DNA from 2 places in the Variovorax sp. YR634 genome. Region 1 is predicted to be linked to the other one. Evidence: riboswitches for the same ligand, from Rfam matches in the RefSeq annotation. Region 1 holds a riboswitch; the other holds the start of a gene.
The links. Region 1 has a riboswitch for glycine ahead of BLV60_RS21240 (D-amino acid dehydrogenase). Riboswitches for the same ligand answer to the same signal wherever they lie in the genome.
Positions count from the first base shown of each region.

Region 2: linked by a shared signal. The riboswitch ahead of gcvT (glycine cleavage system aminomethyltransferase GcvT) and the one ahead of BLV60_RS21240 (D-amino acid dehydrogenase) in region 1 are both predicted to bind glycine.

Region 1 covers NZ_FNOL01000013.1:95,243-103,393, reverse strand. The annotation lists gene rfbA (glucose-1-phosphate thymidylyltransferase RfbA) at 1-696, opposite strand, end outside; gene rfbD (dTDP-4-dehydrorhamnose reductase) at 717-1,607, opposite strand; gene rfbB (dTDP-glucose 4,6-dehydratase) at 1,604-2,677, opposite strand; glycine riboswitch at 2,795-2,895, shown strand; glycine riboswitch at 2,899-3,015, shown strand; gene BLV60_RS21240 (D-amino acid dehydrogenase) at 3,108-4,409, shown strand; gene BLV60_RS21235 (FIST signal transduction protein) at 4,416-5,696, opposite strand; gene BLV60_RS21230 (PhaM family polyhydroxyalkanoate granule multifunctional regulatory protein) at 5,742-6,497, opposite strand; gene BLV60_RS21225 (aminotransferase-like domain-containing protein) at 6,590-8,035, opposite strand; gene BLV60_RS21220 (LysE family translocator) at 8,150-8,151, shown strand, end outside.
Region 2 covers NZ_FNOL01000007.1:13,237-21,387, forward strand. The annotation lists gene BLV60_RS14290 (DUF2855 family protein) at 1-172, shown strand, start outside; gene BLV60_RS14295 (DUF3014 domain-containing protein) at 298-1,215, shown strand; gene BLV60_RS14300 (hypothetical protein) at 1,350-1,604, shown strand; gene gcvP (aminomethyl-transferring glycine dehydrogenase) at 1,643-4,552, opposite strand; gene gcvH (glycine cleavage system protein GcvH) at 4,604-4,975, opposite strand; gene gcvT (glycine cleavage system aminomethyltransferase GcvT) at 5,035-6,207, opposite strand; glycine riboswitch at 6,253-6,365, opposite strand; glycine riboswitch at 6,378-6,468, opposite strand; gene BLV60_RS14320 (hypothetical protein) at 6,502-7,062, opposite strand; gene BLV60_RS14325 (L,D-transpeptidase Cds6 family protein) at 7,161-7,625, opposite strand; gene BLV60_RS14330 (TRAP transporter large permease) at 7,732-8,151, opposite strand, start outside.

The sequences.
Region 1 (8,151 bases):
CGTGCCCGTGTCCAGCCATGCGTAGCCTCGCTGCATGATTTGCACATTCAACTGGTCGCGGTCGAGATAGGCTTGGTTCACTGCGGTGATCTCCAACTCGCCTCGCGCGCTGGGCTTCACGGCCTTGGCAATATCCACCACATGGTTGTCGTAGAAATACAGCCCCGTGACAGCGTAGTTGCTCTTGGGCTTGAGTGGTTTTTCCTCGATGCTGCTGGCCTTGCCATTGGCATCGAACGCGACCACGCCATAGCGCTCAGGGTCCTGCACATGGTACGCAAACACGGTCGCACCGCTCTGCTTGGTATCGGCGTCCGACAGCAGATGCACGAAGTCGTGCCCGTAGAAGATGTTGTCCCCCAGCACCAGTGCACTCGGAGAGTTCCCGACGAACTTGTCCCCGATGATGAACGCCTGCGCCAGCCCGTCAGGGCTCGGCTGCACCGCGTACTGCAGGTTGATGCCCCACTGGCTGCCGTCGCCCAGCAGTTGCTGGAAGCGCGGCGTGTCCTGCGGCGTGCTGATGATCAGGATGTCGCGCATGCCGCCCAGCATCAAGGTGCTCAGCGGGTAGTAGATCATCGGCTTGTCGTACACCGGCAGCAGCTGCTTGCTGAGCGCCAGGGTCGCGGGGTGCAGGCGGGTGCCCGAGCCACCGGCCAGGATGATGCCTTTGCGTTGCGTCGTCTTGGTCATGTTCTTTTTCTCGTGAAAGTTCAAAGAATCTCGCGCAGCATGCGCGCGACGCCTTCCTGCCAGGGCGGCAGGCGCAGGCCGAACGTGGCCTGCAGCTTGGTGGTGTCCAGGCGCGAGTTGTGCGGGCGCTTTGCCGGGGTCGGGAAGGCACTGGTCGGCACGGCCTCGACGGCCTCCGGGCCGGCCTTGAGTTCGACACCCGCTACCTTGGCTTGCTCGATCACGAAGCGCGCATATCCGTACCAGCTGGTCTCGCCGCCGGCGATGGCGTGATAGAGGCCAGCCTTGGCCGGGTCCTGCAGCGTCGCCCGGATGGCATGCGCCGTCACGTCGGCCAGCAGCTCCGCACCCGTGGGCGCGCCGAATTGGTCGTCGATGACGGTCAGCTTGTCGCGCTCCTTCGCCAGCCGCAGCATCGTCTTGGCAAAGTTGCCGCCGCGCGCCGCGTACACCCAGCTGGTGCGGAAGATCAGGTGCTTCGCGCAGTGCTGGGCCACCAATTGTTCGCCTTCGAGCTTGGTGCGCCCGTACACGCTGAGCGGGCCGGTCGCGTCGTCTTCCTTCCAGGGCCTGGTGCCGCTGCCGTCGAAGACATAGTCGGTCGAGTAATGCACCATCAGCGCGCCGATCTGCTGCGCCGCCTCGGCCACGATTCCCGGCGAGGTCGCGTTGAGCTTGCGCGCGAAGTCAGGTTCGCTCTCGGCCTTGTCGACGGCCGTGTGCGCCGCCGCATTGACGATCACGTCGGGGCGAACCTTCAATACCGTCTCGGCCAATTGCTCCGGCCGGCTGAAGTCGGCGTTGAAATCCGTGCTGTCGAAATCGAGCGCGACCAGTTCACCCAGTGGCGCCAGGCTGCGCTGCAGCTCCCAGCCGACCTGTCCGCCCTTGCCCAGCAGCAGCAACTTCATGCCGCAGCCTTCGTCGTGTCGTATTGCTTCTCGACCCACTCTCGATACGCGCCGCTTTGCACGTTGCGCACCCACTCGCCATTGGCCAGATACCACTCGACGGTCTTGCGGATGCCGGTATCGAAGGTCTCGGCGGGCTTCCAGCCAAGCTCGGCCTCGAGCTTGCGCGCATCGATGGCGTAGCGGCGGTCGTGGCCGGGGCGATCGGTGACGTAGGTGATTTGTTCCTTGTACGGCTTGCCGTCGGCGCGGGGACGCAGTTCGTCGAGCAGCGCACACACGGTGTTGACGATCTCGATGTTGGGCTTCTCGTTCCAGCCGCCCACGTTGTAGGTCTCGCCCAGCTTGCCGGCTTCGAGCACGCGGCGGATGGCGCTGCAGTGGTCCTTCACGTAGAGCCAGTCGCGCACCTGCATGCCGTCGCCGTACACGGGCAGGTTCTTGCCGGCCAGTGCGTTGACGATCATCAGCGGGATGAGCTTCTCGGGAAAGTGGAAGGGGCCGTAGTTGTTGGAGCAGTTGGTGGTCAGCACCGGCAGGCCGTAGGTGTGGTGCCAGGCGCGCACGAGGTGGTCGCTGGCGGCCTTGCTGGCCGAGTAGGGGCTGTTGGGCTCGTACTTGTTCTCTTCGGTGAAGGCGGGGTCGGTCTTCGACAGCGAGCCGTAGACCTCGTCGGTGGACACGTGCAGGAAGCGGAAGGCCGTCTTCTGCTCGGCTGGCAGCGCGCTCCAGTGCCCGCGCACGGATTCGAGCAGGCGGAAGGTGCCCAGCACGTTGGTCTGCACGAAGTCTTCGGGACCGTGGATGGAGCGGTCCACGTGCGATTCGGCGGCGAAGTTGACCACGGCGCGCGGCTTGTGCTCGGCCAGCAGGCGATCGATGAGGGCGCTGTCGCCGATGTCGCCCTGCACGAAGATGTGTTTCGGGTTGCCCTTGAGCGACGCGAGGGTCTCGAGGTTGCCTGCGTAGGTCAGCTTGTCGAGGTTCACGACCGGCTCGTCGCCGTTGGCGATCCAGTCGAGTACGAAATTGGCGCCGATGAAGCCAGCGCCGCCGGTAACCAGGATCATGAAGTCCCCTGCTGATATATGGAACGATCGCCTTGCGGCAAATCAACAGGCGATTATCCCATTCGGCCAGAGGAGAGAAATCAAAGGTTGGCGCCCGCGCAAGCCCCGCCTACAATCACCCCCACTGCAGGAGAGCGGGCTACCCCGGTGGCCCTACCGAAGGCGCAAACTCCCATAAACGCTCAGGTCGGTCCGAACAAGGGACCTGTACTGCACCAACTGAAACGCCGTCTGGAGAGCCATCACACCGCCCAACGTGGTCGTGATGCACCGAAGGAGCAAACCCTCTGCGGGCGCAGCGGGTGAATCTCTCAGGTACCGAGGACAGGGGGAGCGGCAACTTGGACAGCGGTCGTCCGGTTGCTTTGCTATTTATTCAATAGCACACCACGCCCGTCGTTCAAGCACTGCAACCTCAAAGGTACTTGAAATGCGCGTGATCGTTCTTGGCGCCGGCCTGCTCGGCGTGACCTCGGCTTACTACCTCCAGCAACTCGGCCACGAAGTGACCGTGATCGACCGGCAGGCCACCCCGGCCGCCGAAACCAGCTTCGCCAATGGCGGGCAGATTTCCGTCAGCCATGCCGAACCCTGGGCCAACCCCAGCGCACCGCTCAAGGTGCTGCAGTGGCTGGGCAAGGAAGATGCTCCGCTGCTCTTCCGCATCCGCGCCGACATGCGCCAGTGGCTTTGGGGCCTCCAGTTCCTGCGCGAATGCACGCCGGCGCGCACCCGCCACAACATCGAGCAGATCGTGCGTCTCGGAACATACAGCCGCTCGATGTTGCAACAGTTGCGCCGCGACACCGGCCTGAACTACGACCAGCGCACGCAGGGCATCCTGCACTTCTATACGACGCAAAAAGAGTTCGACGGCGCCCTCGCGCCCGCCGAGCAGATGCGCGCCCTGGGCTGCGAGCGCCAGGTCATCTCGGCCGACGAAGCCGTGAAGATCGAGCCCGCCCTCGCCCACATCCGCCCGAAGCTGGCCGGCGCCACCTACACGGCCGAGGACGAGTCCGGCGACGCCAACCGCTTCGCGCGCGAACTGGTGGGCCTGGCCACCGCGGCGGGCGTGAAGTTCCTGATGAGCCACACCGTGACCGCGCTGCGCGAAGCCGGCGGCAGCATCGATCACGTCGAAGCCACCGACAGCGAAGGCCGCTTCCAGCGCATCCGCGGCGACGCCTTCGTGCTGGCGATGGGGTCACTGAGCCCGCTGTATGCCGCGCCGCTGGGCATCCGCCTGCCGATCTACCCGGCCAAGGGCTATTCGGTGACGCTGCCCGTCAAGGACGCGTCGAAGGCCCACCAGGTCTCGCTGACGGATGACGAATTCAAGCTCGTGTTCTCGCGCTACACCTCGGAGTCGGGCGACCGCCTGCGCATCGCCGGCACGGCCGAGCTCAACGGCTACGACCGCGACCTGAACCGCGTGCGCTGCGAAGCCATCGTGCGCCGCGTCGAAGAGCTGTTCCCCGGCGCCGGCGACACCACGCAGGCCCAGTTCTGGACCGGCCTGCGCCCCGCCACGCCGAGCAACGTGCCGCTGATCGGCAAGACCAGGCTGCCGAACCTGTTCCTCAACACGGGCCACGGCACGCTCGGCTGGACGCATGCCTGCGGCTCGGGCAAGTCGATCGCGCGGATCGTGAGCGGGCTGGCGCCGGAGGTCGATTTCGCGTTCACCGGCATGCCTGCGCCCGCGCCGCGCGCGCTGCAGCCGGCCTGATCGCGTTCAGTCCTTGCTGGTAAACACCGTCAGCACCCCGGTATAGCCATACAGGTGATGCCGGGCAATCTCGCCCGCAGCGAAGAACCCGACCAGCGGCACGTCGCCCAGCGCGTGCCGCACGATCTGCAACTCAGCGCCCGGTGCGCCGAAGTGCGGCCCGCCGCGCCCCGAGCAGCTCACGTACACCGCCCCTGCGATGCGCCGTGCCGGATGCGGCGCCGCCTCGGCCTCGCCCGCCGCCACGGCGCGCGCAGTGGCGAGTGTCTGCTCTTCGGGCTCCAGCTCCTCGCGGATTTCCGCGCAGATGCGCATCAGGTCGGCCCGCGCGGCCTGCGCGTTGCGGCGGCAGAAGGTCAGCCGCATGCCGGCCTCGGCCACATCGGCAATGGCGATGCCGCGCCGCGTCGGGTCCAGCCCGATGATGTGGCGCACCAGCACGTCGGCGCCCAGGTCGCCGGTGCGGCGGATGCCGTCGCTACCGGCATCGGCCAGGCCGACCAGCGTGTTGCGCACGGCGTCGATGGCCTCCTGCGGCCGTTCGAGCGACACCTGCAGATCGGCCAGCAGCACGTCGAGCGCCGGCTCGCCGTCGAGCTTCAGCAGCAGATTGCCGTCGGCCTCGGTGATCTCGCGCTCGCGCACCGCCCCCGAGCGCAGCGGCTGGCAGCCCTGCGTGACGCGCGACACCAGCCGTACGCCTTCGCCGAACACCACGCCCGACAGGCCGCCCGAGAACACCCCACCCGCCGCCCCGTGCCCGCGGATGTTGCCGTTGCCGCCGACTGCGAATTGCAGCGCGCTGCCGCGCCCCGAAGACAGCCCGCCGAACAGATAACCCGTGTCAGTGCGCCCCGCCATCTCGGCGATCAGCTCGGCCAGGTCGGGCGTTGCCGGGTCGGCGTGCACCAGTGCCGTGTGCGCCTCGAAGCCGCTCATTTCGGAATTGCCCAGCGGCGCCACGCCCGAGAACACGCGGTACTGGTCGCTGGGCAAAGCGCAAAGCATCAGGCTCATGCCGGGTTCGTCGAAGTACTCGGCGTTGTTGGCCGACACGCCGATGCCGACGGTACCCGACCAGTCGGTCACTTCGGGCAGCTCGGCGCTCAGGTGGTCGAGGATGTCCTGCGCCTCGCTCGCATAGTGGTCGGTGATGTAGAGCAGCCCCAGCGTCGGCGACGAGGCGTAGTCGGGCAGGGCCATCTGTGCGCGCAGCTGGGCCAGCACGAGGCCGGCCGCCATGCGCCATTGCGGATGGGTGGCGTGACCGGAGGGAAACAACTTCATGATGCGTGCCAACCCGTTCTCTTCAACAAATGGATGTGTATGACGTCAACGCCGGGCGGAGGTTCGCTTGCGCGCGGCTGTCGATGTCTTCTTTTTGGCAGCCGGCGCTGCAGCCTTCTTGGCCGCAGCAGGCTTGCGGGCGGCCGTTGTTGCCGGCTTGCCCATGACCTTGCCGACCGCATCGGCCAGCGGCTGGGCCATGGCCGGCACCTTCAGCTGGGCCGCGTCCTGCAGCGCCGAGCTGGCGATCTGCTGGAACTGTTCGGTGAGCGAGCCCCACCACTGCATGGGATCGACCACGCCGGCGCCATCGGCAGCCGCGGTCTTTGCCTTGGCCGAAGCCGGCCTGCTGCGCGGCTTCGTCGGTGCTGGCGCTTCCTCTTCTGGCAATTCGTCTTCTTCCTCTACCTCTTCTGGCTCAGGCTCCGGAGCCGCTGCGGCGGGTGCAGGCGCCGGCGCCATCGCGGCTGCCTGCTTGGTGAACGCGCTGGCGATGTCTTCCATCCGCACGTTCATGCCGCGCAGCGTCGACAGCGTCATCTTCTGCACTTCGAGCGCCTGGATCGTGGCCTTCAGGGCATGGCCGTTCTGCTCGAGCCAGTACTGCACCGTCTTGAGCTCCTGGATGCGCTTGTCGACCTCTTCCACGCTCAGCGTGGGCGCCACCCAGCTCGCAAGGCTCGGAATCCCTGGCACCGACCCGGCGCCGGTGCCCGCTGCGGCGCCACCGGCGAGGTTCTTCAGGAAGTCGAATCCGGGGACGAACTGGCTGAAGTCGAAGGGCTTGCTGGCGGTGCTCATGCGGGTGGTCTCCTGGGTGGGTTTTCTTGTGTTGCCAGCTTACTCCAAGCCTCCGGCCTTTTGGCCCGGACCTCCCCACCTTTTACCTGCCATCAGAGCTCGTTTCGGACCTTGCTGAACACCTTCCAGAAGGTCGCATCCTGCGACGTGGCGAAGTTGATCCGCATCATCGTGCTCGGCGGCCGGCGCGCATGGAACAGCGAGCCCGGCGCCAGCAGGTAGCCCTGGTCGAGCATGCGCTGCGTCAGCGCGTCGGTGTCCACGCCTGTGTCGACCCAGCCGAACAGCCCCGCCGGCTCCGAGGCGAAGGTGCAGCCGTGCGACATCGCCAGCTTCACCGCCCGCCCCCGCGCCCCGTCGAGGCGGATGCGCACGCGCTCCGAATGCCGGCGCAGCTGCCCCTGGTCGATGCACCACGACAACGCCCGCTCGAACAGCGTGGGTGAGGTGAGCGTGGCCAGCAGCTTGGTTTCGAGCAGCCGCTCCTTCAGCGCCGGGGGCGCGGCCAGGAAGCCGATGCGCCAGTTGGGCGCCAGGATCTTGGCAAAGCCGCTCACGTAGATGGTGCGCTGCAGCCCGTCGAGCGCGCTGAGCCGCGTGGCGTGCTCGGGCGCGAGGTGGCTGTAGGTGTCGTCCTCGACGATGTGGAAGTCGTATTCGTTGGCCAGCTTCAGCACCCGGTGTGCGCTGCCCGGCGTGAGGCTGTAGCCGGTCGGGTTGTGCAGCACGCTCACACTGACGAAGAGCTTGGGTTGGTGCAGCGCGCAGTACTGCGCCATCACCTCCAGGTCGGGCCCGTCGGCGCGCCGCGGCACCGGCAGGATGCGCATGCCCAGCGCCTCCAGCCGCGCGAACTCCAGCGCCCAGCCGGGCTCCTCGACCATCACAGGGTCGCCGGCGCGCAGCAGCGTGCGGCTCACGATGTCCAGCGCATGCGTGGCGCCGATGGTGGTCACGATCTGGTCGGGCGAGGCCGGCACGTTGATGCCCACCAGCTTCTGCGAGAGGCTGCGCCGCAGGCTCATGTCGCCGGCCGGCTCGCCGTACTGGAGCGACAGCTCCTGCAGGGCGGCTGTACTGGTCATGCGCCGCACGGCCGTGGGCATGAAGGTGGACGACATCCAGTCCGGCGGAAACACCCCCATGCCCGGCTGCGGCTTGTCGCTCGGGCGGTGGAACATGCTGCGGATCAGCGAACTCGCGTCGGCCGGTATGCGCGAGGCCATCATCTGCACCGCCATCGCCGCTGGCATGCCGCTCGCGCCACCGGCGTCCGCGCCGTGGTTCGGACGGCCGTCCTGTACTGGTGCCGAATCCCGCACATAGAAGCCGCGCTGCCGGCGGGCCTCGACCAGCCCCTGCGCCAGCAGCTGGTCGTACGCGGCGACGACGGTGTACGGGCTCACGCCCTGCTGCCGCGCGCATTCGCGCACCGAGGGCAGGCGGGCGCCGGGCGGCAGCAGGCGGGTGCGGATGCGCTCGGCCAGGCGGTCGGCCAGTTGCCCCGTCAGCGACTGTGTGGAAGTGCGTGTCAGCATGCGTTGTTTTGGGCTGTGCCGGCTTCTGTGTCGAAGGAGTGACCAATACAGATTGCCCGATTGTTCGACCAACTGTACTGGAACTGTAATGGTCTCAAGTTTAGAGTGTGTGTCAT
Region 2 (8,151 bases), on a different contig from region 1:
GCGCTTCAACGAGGCGCAAGGCAGCTTCATCGCCGAGCTGAGCAGGCCCGGCAATCGATGGATGACGCTGGCACAAGGCAAGGGCTTCGCGCATGCGCAAGCCGTGATCGCCGACCTGCACGCGGGCAGGGTCGATCCGCGGCAGGCGCACGTGGTGCGGCTCGCGGGCTGAGCGTGTGAACTTCCGCGCGGCGGGTGCGTCACAGGGCGTTACGACGACGGGGCTGGTGCGCAGCCCGAATTGGTGCACCATAGCCGTTCGCTTCCCCGACATTCCCGCACAAGGAAACCCACCTCATGCCCGAGCCCGACAGCGACACGCGCGACGCCCCTGAGTTCAGACCCCGCCGCGAAATGCCCATAGGCGCCATCGTCGCCTTCGTGCTGGTGCTGCTCGGGACTACCTACCTTGGCTGGCGCTGGTATCAGCAGCAGATGCTGGCAGAACCCGTGCCAGTGGCCGCAGCGCCCAATGACGCGCCCGCACCACCGCCACCACCGGCGCCGCCCTCGGCAGCGTCCGCCGAGCCGCAGAACCCCATGGATGCACTGGCTCCGCCCGATGCGGCATTGCCCAAGCTGCCCGATTCCGATGCGCGCGTGACGAAGGCGCTGATCGAACTGTTCGGCGGCAAGAACGTTGCAGCGTACATGCACCCCGACGGCATCGTGCGCCGCTTCGTCACCACCGTCGACAACCTCGCGCGCGAACAGGCTCCGCCCAGCGCATGGCCGGTGCTGCCCACGGGCCAGCGCTTCATCACCGACGGGCAGCAGGGGCAGGTACAGACGATTGCCGCGAACAACGCCGCGCGCTACAACGCCATCGTGCTGCTGGCCGAGTCGGTCGACCCGGCCAAGGCGGCGGCCGTGTACGCAAAGCTCTATCCGCTGTTCCAGCAGGCGTACGAAGAGCTGGGCTATCCGGGCCGCTACTTCAACGACCGGCTCATTGCCGTGATCGACCATCTGCTGCAGGCGCCCGAGCCCAAGGGGCCGGTGGAGGTGCGGCTGGTCGAGGTGAAGGGTGACGTGCCCTCGACCCGGCCGTGGGTGCGCTATGAATACGCTGACCCCAAGCTGGAGTCGCTGTCTTCCGGCCAGAAGATCATGGTGCGCATGGGGCCGGAGAACGAGCGCAAGGTGAAGACCAGCCTGCGCGGCCTGCGCCAGCAGATCGCCACTGGCGACGTGGCGAAGAAGAAGCAACCCTGACGCCGCACGGCGCCCGACGTACACGGGCGCCCGTGAGCATTCCTCCGGCGCGCTGTGTAGGCGCGGACCGATTGCGTGCTGCACGGATGTCGCTGAGGCTTTGTTCTCAAGATCAAAACCTCGAGGACACCCGTATGAACCTGATGAGCGTCGACCTCTACCAGAGTGCAACCGATTCGGAGAAATTCCTCGCGCTTCCAGCGGGCACCGATCCTGCCGAACTCATGGGTCCGATGACCTTCGACCAGGACTATGCGCAGGTCAAGCGATACCAGGAGGCATTCCAGTTCGATCCGTCCGAAGCCTATGCGGGCGTCAATGCCGCCAAGATCGCTGCAGACATCCTGACCGTGAAGTGGGCGACCTATCGTCGCGAATCCCCGCCGTAGAAGGGCCGCTGGGTTGCCGCCCGCCTTCTCGGGTTTCGTCAGGCCTCTTCGGTTTCCTTGTAGTCGCCCACGGGCACGCAGCTGCAGAACAGGTTGCGGTCGCCGTACACGTTGTCGACGCGGCCGATGGGCGGCCAGTACTTCGCGTTCTTGAGTTCGGCCAGCGGAAACGCGCCGAGTTCGCGCGAGTACGGGTGGCTCCACTCGGTGCCGAGCAGGCTCGCAGCCGTGTGCGGCGCGTGCTTGAGCGGGTTGTCTTCCTTCGGCCACACGCCTTCTTCGATGCGGCGGATTTCGCCGCGAATGGCGATCATCGCGTCGATGAAGCGGTCGAGTTCGGCCAGCGGCTCGCTCTCGGTCGGCTCGACCATCAGCGTGCCGGGCACGGGGAAGCTCAGCGTGGGCGCGTGGAAGCCGTAGTCGATCAGGCGCTTGGCCACGTCTTCGGCGGTGACGCCGCTGGTGTCCTTCAGCGGGCGCAGGTCGAGGATGCACTCGTGCGCGACGTGCCCGTTGGGGCTCGCGTACAGCGTGGGGTAGTGGTCCTTCAGGCGCGCGCTGATGTAGTTGGCGCTGAGGATGGCCGTTTCGGTCGCAGCCTGCAGGCCCTTGGCGCCCATCATGCGGCAGTACATCCAGCTGATCGGCAGCACGGCCGCATTGCCCAGCGGTGCGGCCGACACGGCGCCCACGCCGTTCGACGGCACGCCGGCCGTCGCGTGGCCAGGCAGGTATGGCACGAGGTCTTCGACCACGCACACCGGGCCCACGCCGGGGCCGCCGCCGCCGTGCGGAATGCAGAAGGTCTTGTGCAGGTTCAGGTGGCTCACGTCGCCGCCGAACTCGCCCGGCGCAGCCACGCCGACCAGCGCGTTCATGTTGGCGCCGTCGACATACACGCGGCCGCCGTGTTCATGCACCAGCTCGCACAGTTCCTTCACGCGGGTTTCGAACACTCCGTGCGTGCTGGGGTAGGTGATCATCACTGCGGCCAGCTTGTCGCTGTGCTTTTCGCAGGCGCGCTTCAGGTCGTCCATGTCGACGTTGCCCTGCGCGTCGCAGGCTGTCACCACCACCTGCAGGCCCACCATCTGCGCGCTCGCGGGGTTGGTGCCGTGTGCGGAAGACGGAATCAGGCAGATGTTGCGGTGGCCCTGGCCCTTGGCTTCATGGAACGAGCGGATGGCCAGCAGGCCTGCGTACTCGCCTTGCGAGCCGGCGTTGGGCTGCAGGCTGATGCCCGCGTAGCCGGTGGCTTCGCACAGCCAGGCGCGCAGCTGGGCGTCGAGCTGGGCATAGCCCTGCTGCTGCTCGGCGGGCGCGAAGGGGTGGATGTTGGCGAACTCGGGCCAGGTGATGGGGATCATCTCGCTCGTTGCGTTGAGCTTCATCGTGCAACTGCCCAGCGGAATCATGCTGCGGTCGAGCGCCAGGTCTTTGTCGGACAGGCTGCGGATGTAGCGCAGCATTGCGGTTTCGCTCTTGTGGGTGTTGAACACCGGGTGCGTGAGAAAGGCGCTGGTGCGGCGCAGGTCTTCGGGGATCAGCGGCGTGGTGCTGCTCGACAGGTCATCGAAGCGCGGCGCCTGCGTGCCGGCGGGCGCGAACAGGCTCCACAGGGTTTCGACGTCGGCGCGCGTGCTGGTCTCGTCGAGCGAGATGCCCAGGTGCTGCTGCAGGCGCTGGCGCAGGTTGACGCCGGCCGCCTGCGCGCGCTCGATGATTGCCGGCGTGTCTTCGCCGGTGCGGATGGTCAGTGAGTCGAAAGCGGTGGTGTTGACCAGCTCGCGGCCCATCTGCGTGAGGCCCTTGGCGAGGATTGCCGTGAGCGCTGCCACTCGCTGCGCAATGCGCGTGAGGCCATCGGGCCCGTGGTACACGGCGTACATGCTGGCCACCACGGCCGGCAGCACCTGCGCGGTACAGATGTTGGACGTGGCCTTCTCGCGACGGATGTGCTGCTCGCGCGTCTGCAGTGCGAGGCGGTATGCGGGCCGGCCGTGCGTGTCGACGCTCACGCCGACCAGGCGGCCCGGCAGCGAGCGCTTGAATTCGTCGCGGCAGGCCAGGTAGGCGGCGTGCGGGCCGCCGTTGCACAGCGGCATGCCGAAGCGCTGCGTGGTGCCGCAGACGATGTCGGCATCGAATTCGCCGGGCGCGACGAGCAGCGTGAGCGCCAGCAGGTCGGCCGCGACGATGAGGGCGGCGTCGCACTGATGCGCGTGGCCCGCGAGCGGACGCAGGTCGTGCACGTGGCCGGTGGTGGCGGGGTACTGTGCGAGCACGGCGAAGAACTCGCCGCTCACCATCAGGTGCGGCAGCGTTTCCGACACGGTGCTCACCTTCACTTCGATGCCCAGCGGCGCGGCGCGCGTCTTGATGACTTCAATAGTCTGCGGATGGCAGTCGCCAGACACCAGGAACACGTTGCTCTTGCTCTTCACGCTGCGCTTGGCCAGCGTCATGGCCTCGGCTGCGGCCGTGGCTTCGTCGAGCATCGAGGCGTTGGCGATGGCCATGTCCGTGAGGTCGCACACCATCGTCTGGAAGTTGAGCAGGGCTTCCATGCGGCCCTGCGAGATTTCGGCCTGGTAGGGCGTGTAGGCGGTGTACCAGGCGGGGTTCTCGAGCACGTTGCGCAAGATGACGCCCGGCGTGTGCGTGCCGTAGTAGCCCTGGCCGATGAAGTTCTTGAACACCTTGTTCTTCGACGCCATCACCTTCAGCTCGGCCAGCGCATCGGCTTCGGTGGCCGGTGCGGGCAGGCGCATCGGCTTTGCGCGGCGGATGGCCACGGGCACGATGCCGTCGATGAGCTCCGCGCGCGTTTCCGAGCCGATCACCGGCAGCATGCGCGCCTCGTCCGCCGCATCGATGCCGATGTGGCGGGCGAGGAATTCTTCGGCGTTCTCTAGTTCTTGCAAAGAGGGAAGGGCGGGCGTCGGCATGGCGGTGAGGGCTCGGGGAGAAGAAGGAAGGTGGCTGAGGAACTCAGCGGATCAGGATTCGGCGGCGAACTTGTCGTAGGAGGCCGCGTCCAGCAGGGCGTCGAGCTGCGCGGGCTCGCTCAGCTTGACCTTGAAGAACCAGCCGGCGGCCAGCGGGTCGCTGTTGGCGAGCGACGGGTCGGCGCGCAGCGCCTCGTTCACTTCGGTGATCTCGCCCGACACGGGCATGAACACGTCGGCCGCGGCCTTGACCGATTCGACGACGCCGGCAACTTCGCCTTGCGCAAAGGTCTTGCCGACTTCGGGCAGGTCGACGAACACCACGTCGCCCAGCGCGTCCTGCGCATGCACGGTGATGCCGACGGTGGCTGCGTCGCCTTCGGCCGACACCCATTCGTGGTCCTTGGTGTACTTGATGCTCATGGAAAAACTCCTCGTGGAAAAAATGAATCGGGGTGCAGAGCCTAGCCTGTCGACCAGGCTCAGCCGCGGTAGTAGCGGGTGGGCACGAAAGGCATCGTCGAGACCTCCATCGGCACCGGCTTGCCGCGCACGATGGCCTGCACGCGCGTGCCCGGCTCGGCGAAGGCGGTGGCCACGTAGCCCGTGGCGATGCAGCGGTCGGCCGTCGGGCCGAGCAGGCCGCTGGTGACGATGCCGATGTCATGGCCTTCGAAAGATTGCAGCACCGTGCCGTCGCGCACCGGAATGCGTTCGAGGGCGACGAGGCCCACGCGCTTGCGCTTCAGCGTGTCGTGGTCGGTGTGGCCGGCAGCGCCTGCGGTAGCGACGGCAAGCTGCGCGAGGATCTTTGTCGCGCCTGGAAAGCCGCCTTCGCGCGCGCCGCCTGTGCGGCGCACCTTCTGCATCGCCCAGTTGAGCGAGGCCTCGACAGGCGTGGTGGTGGTGTCGATGTCGTTGCCGTAGAGGCACAGGCCGGCTTCGAGCCGCAGCGAATTGCGCGCGCCCAGGCCGATGGGCTTGACCTCGGGTTGGGCCAGCAGCAGGCGGGCCAGCGCCTCGGCGTCTTTGGCGGCCACCGAGATCTCGAAGCCGTCTTCGCCGGTGTAGCCGCTGCGGGTGACGAAGGCGGCAATGCCGCCGATCTGCACCGCACCGCCCGTCATGAACACGAAGCGCTCGATGCCGGGCGACAGCCGCGCCAGCGTGGCCGCGGCCTGCGGGCCCTGCAGCGCGAGCAGGGCGTGGTTGGGCAGGGGCTGCACTTGGCAGCGGCTGCCGATCTTCTGCTGGATGTGGGCGATGTCGGCCACCTTGCAGGCGCCGTTGACGATCACGAAGATCGAGCCGTTGCCCTCGTTGAAGAACATCAGGTCGTCGAGGATGCCGCCTTCGTCGTTCAGCAGCAGGCCGTAGCGCTGCTTGCCGGCGGGCAGGTCGATCACGTCGACGGGCATCAGGGTTTCGAAAGCCGCCGCCGCATCGGGCCCGACGAGGCGCAGCTGGCCCATATGGGAGATGTCGAACAGGCCGGCCGCGTCGCGCGTGTGCTTGTGCTCGGCCATCAGGCCGGCGGGGTACTGCACCGGCATCGAATAGCCGGCAAAGGGCACCATGCGGGCACCGAACTCCACGTGGAGGTCGTGCAGCGGCGTCTTGAGAAGTTCGGTAGCGGGGGCGGAAGAAGCAGCCACGGGGCACTCCAAAGGGGCAGACGAAATCCATGACGCAAGCCATGGGCCACCCCTGCTGTCCGCTTTACCTGAGAGATTCGCCCCACGATCGGGGTTTGCTCCTTCGGTGGGCCGATGGGCAGTTTTCACTGCAACGGCCTCTCTCCAGCAAGGAAACGCCGGTGTTCACCGGCGCCTTGTCAGTCCTTTTGCCTGAGCGTTCGGGAAACCCCTGCGCCTTCGGCGGCCCCGGCACGCGGGGCTCTCTCCTGACCCTGGCGAGTGTAGTGGATCGCGCGGGGCAGGGGTTTTGCGTCAGTGGATGATTTCGGCCGGCGGCAGCAGCTTGTCGATGCGCTCGCGCAGCGATTCGGCCCGTTCCACCCCTGCGGTTTTCTCGATCTCGGTGAGCATCAGCGCGGCGATGGTCAGCATCGCCTCGCGGTCGCGGGCCTCGCGCAGGGCGTCGCGCATCTGCAGCGCGAATTTCGGGTCGCGCCGCACGAACATGCGCTCGCAGATGTCGAACAGGAACATGCGCGTGGTGGCCAGCGAGCGCTTGCCGTCGAAGGTGTCGGCCGAGGTGGTGGCGACCTGGATCGGCTCGGCGGCGGCGATAGGCGCGGGCCGGGCGGGGGCTGCTATCGGTGCGGGCGCCGGTGCCGCAGCAGCAGCCTGCGGGGCCTGCAGGTAGCCCCGCTGCACCAGCGCCTGGATCGCCTGTTCGGCTTCGACCCGGTTGGAGAACAGCGGACTGAAGTCGGTCAGCGAGCGCCGGCCATCGGCCATCAGCAGCAGGGCGCGCTCACGCTGGCTGAGCGTGCGCTGTCCGCCCTGGAGTTCGTCGCGCGCCTTGTCGGTCTTGGTGGGAAACATGGCAGCCACAGCTTTCGGGAATCGAGGGCTGCAGCATCGTTGCAAGTGGTGACATCTTCATGAACCGTTTGCCTTACAGGGGCAATCGCGGCCGGCCTTCAGCCCGCGCTTTCCTTGCGTATGAGCCACTGGTTGCCCACGCGCTGCAATTCCAGCGTCTTGCGGCTCTTCTCGCGCAGCTTGTCGGCGCTGTAGGTCTGTTGAAAGCTCGCGCTGGCCGCCTGCCCCTGGACGCTGATGACCAGGCTGTCGATGCTCACGCTGATGGTCGTCTTGTCGGTAATGCGCGCGCGGCGGTCCGCCTCCCAGGCCTTGCGGTCCTGGCCTCGGGGCGGCGTGAAGTCGGGTGCATAGGCGGCCAGGTAGCGCACCACGTCCCGGGCTGACCAGGCCGCGGCCCAGGCGCGCACGGCGGCTTCGACTTCGCGGATGCTGGAGGCGGGATCGGCCGGCGCTGCTGCCGATACGGGGGCTGGTACCGCGGCGGGCATTGCGGGCGGGGCGCCGAAGGCAGCCGGAGCCAGCAAGGCGCCGCCCAGCAGGCAGCTCAGGAATCGATTCATGGCGCAGTCCCCTCCTTGTCGGTTGTCGGCCCTTGGCCCGTCGCCCGATTCTGGCAGTGAACATCCGCCGATTCACCGGGCCGATCAGGCCCCGGAGCCCAGGCCGTTACTTGAACCCGAGCACGTGCGGCAGCCACGTACTCAGCGCGGGCACGAAGGTCAGGATGACCAGCACAGCCCCATGCGCCCAAAGGAACGGCACCAGTTCCTTCACCAGCGCCGACATCGGCACCTTCGACACGTTGCAGGTCACGAACAGCAGTCCGCCCACCGGCGGCGTGATCATGCCCAGCGTGAGGTTGAAGATCACGATCATCGCGAAGTGCACCGGGTCCACGCCCAGCTTGATGGCCACCGGCGCGAGGATCGGCGCCAGCACCATCACGCCCGGCAGCGGCTCGATGAAGATGCCGAACAGCAGCAGGAACACGTTGACGATGATCAGGAACATCCACGGCGAGAGGTTCATGCTGATGAGCCATTCGGCCATCTGCTGCGGAATGCCCTCGATGGTCAGCACCCACGC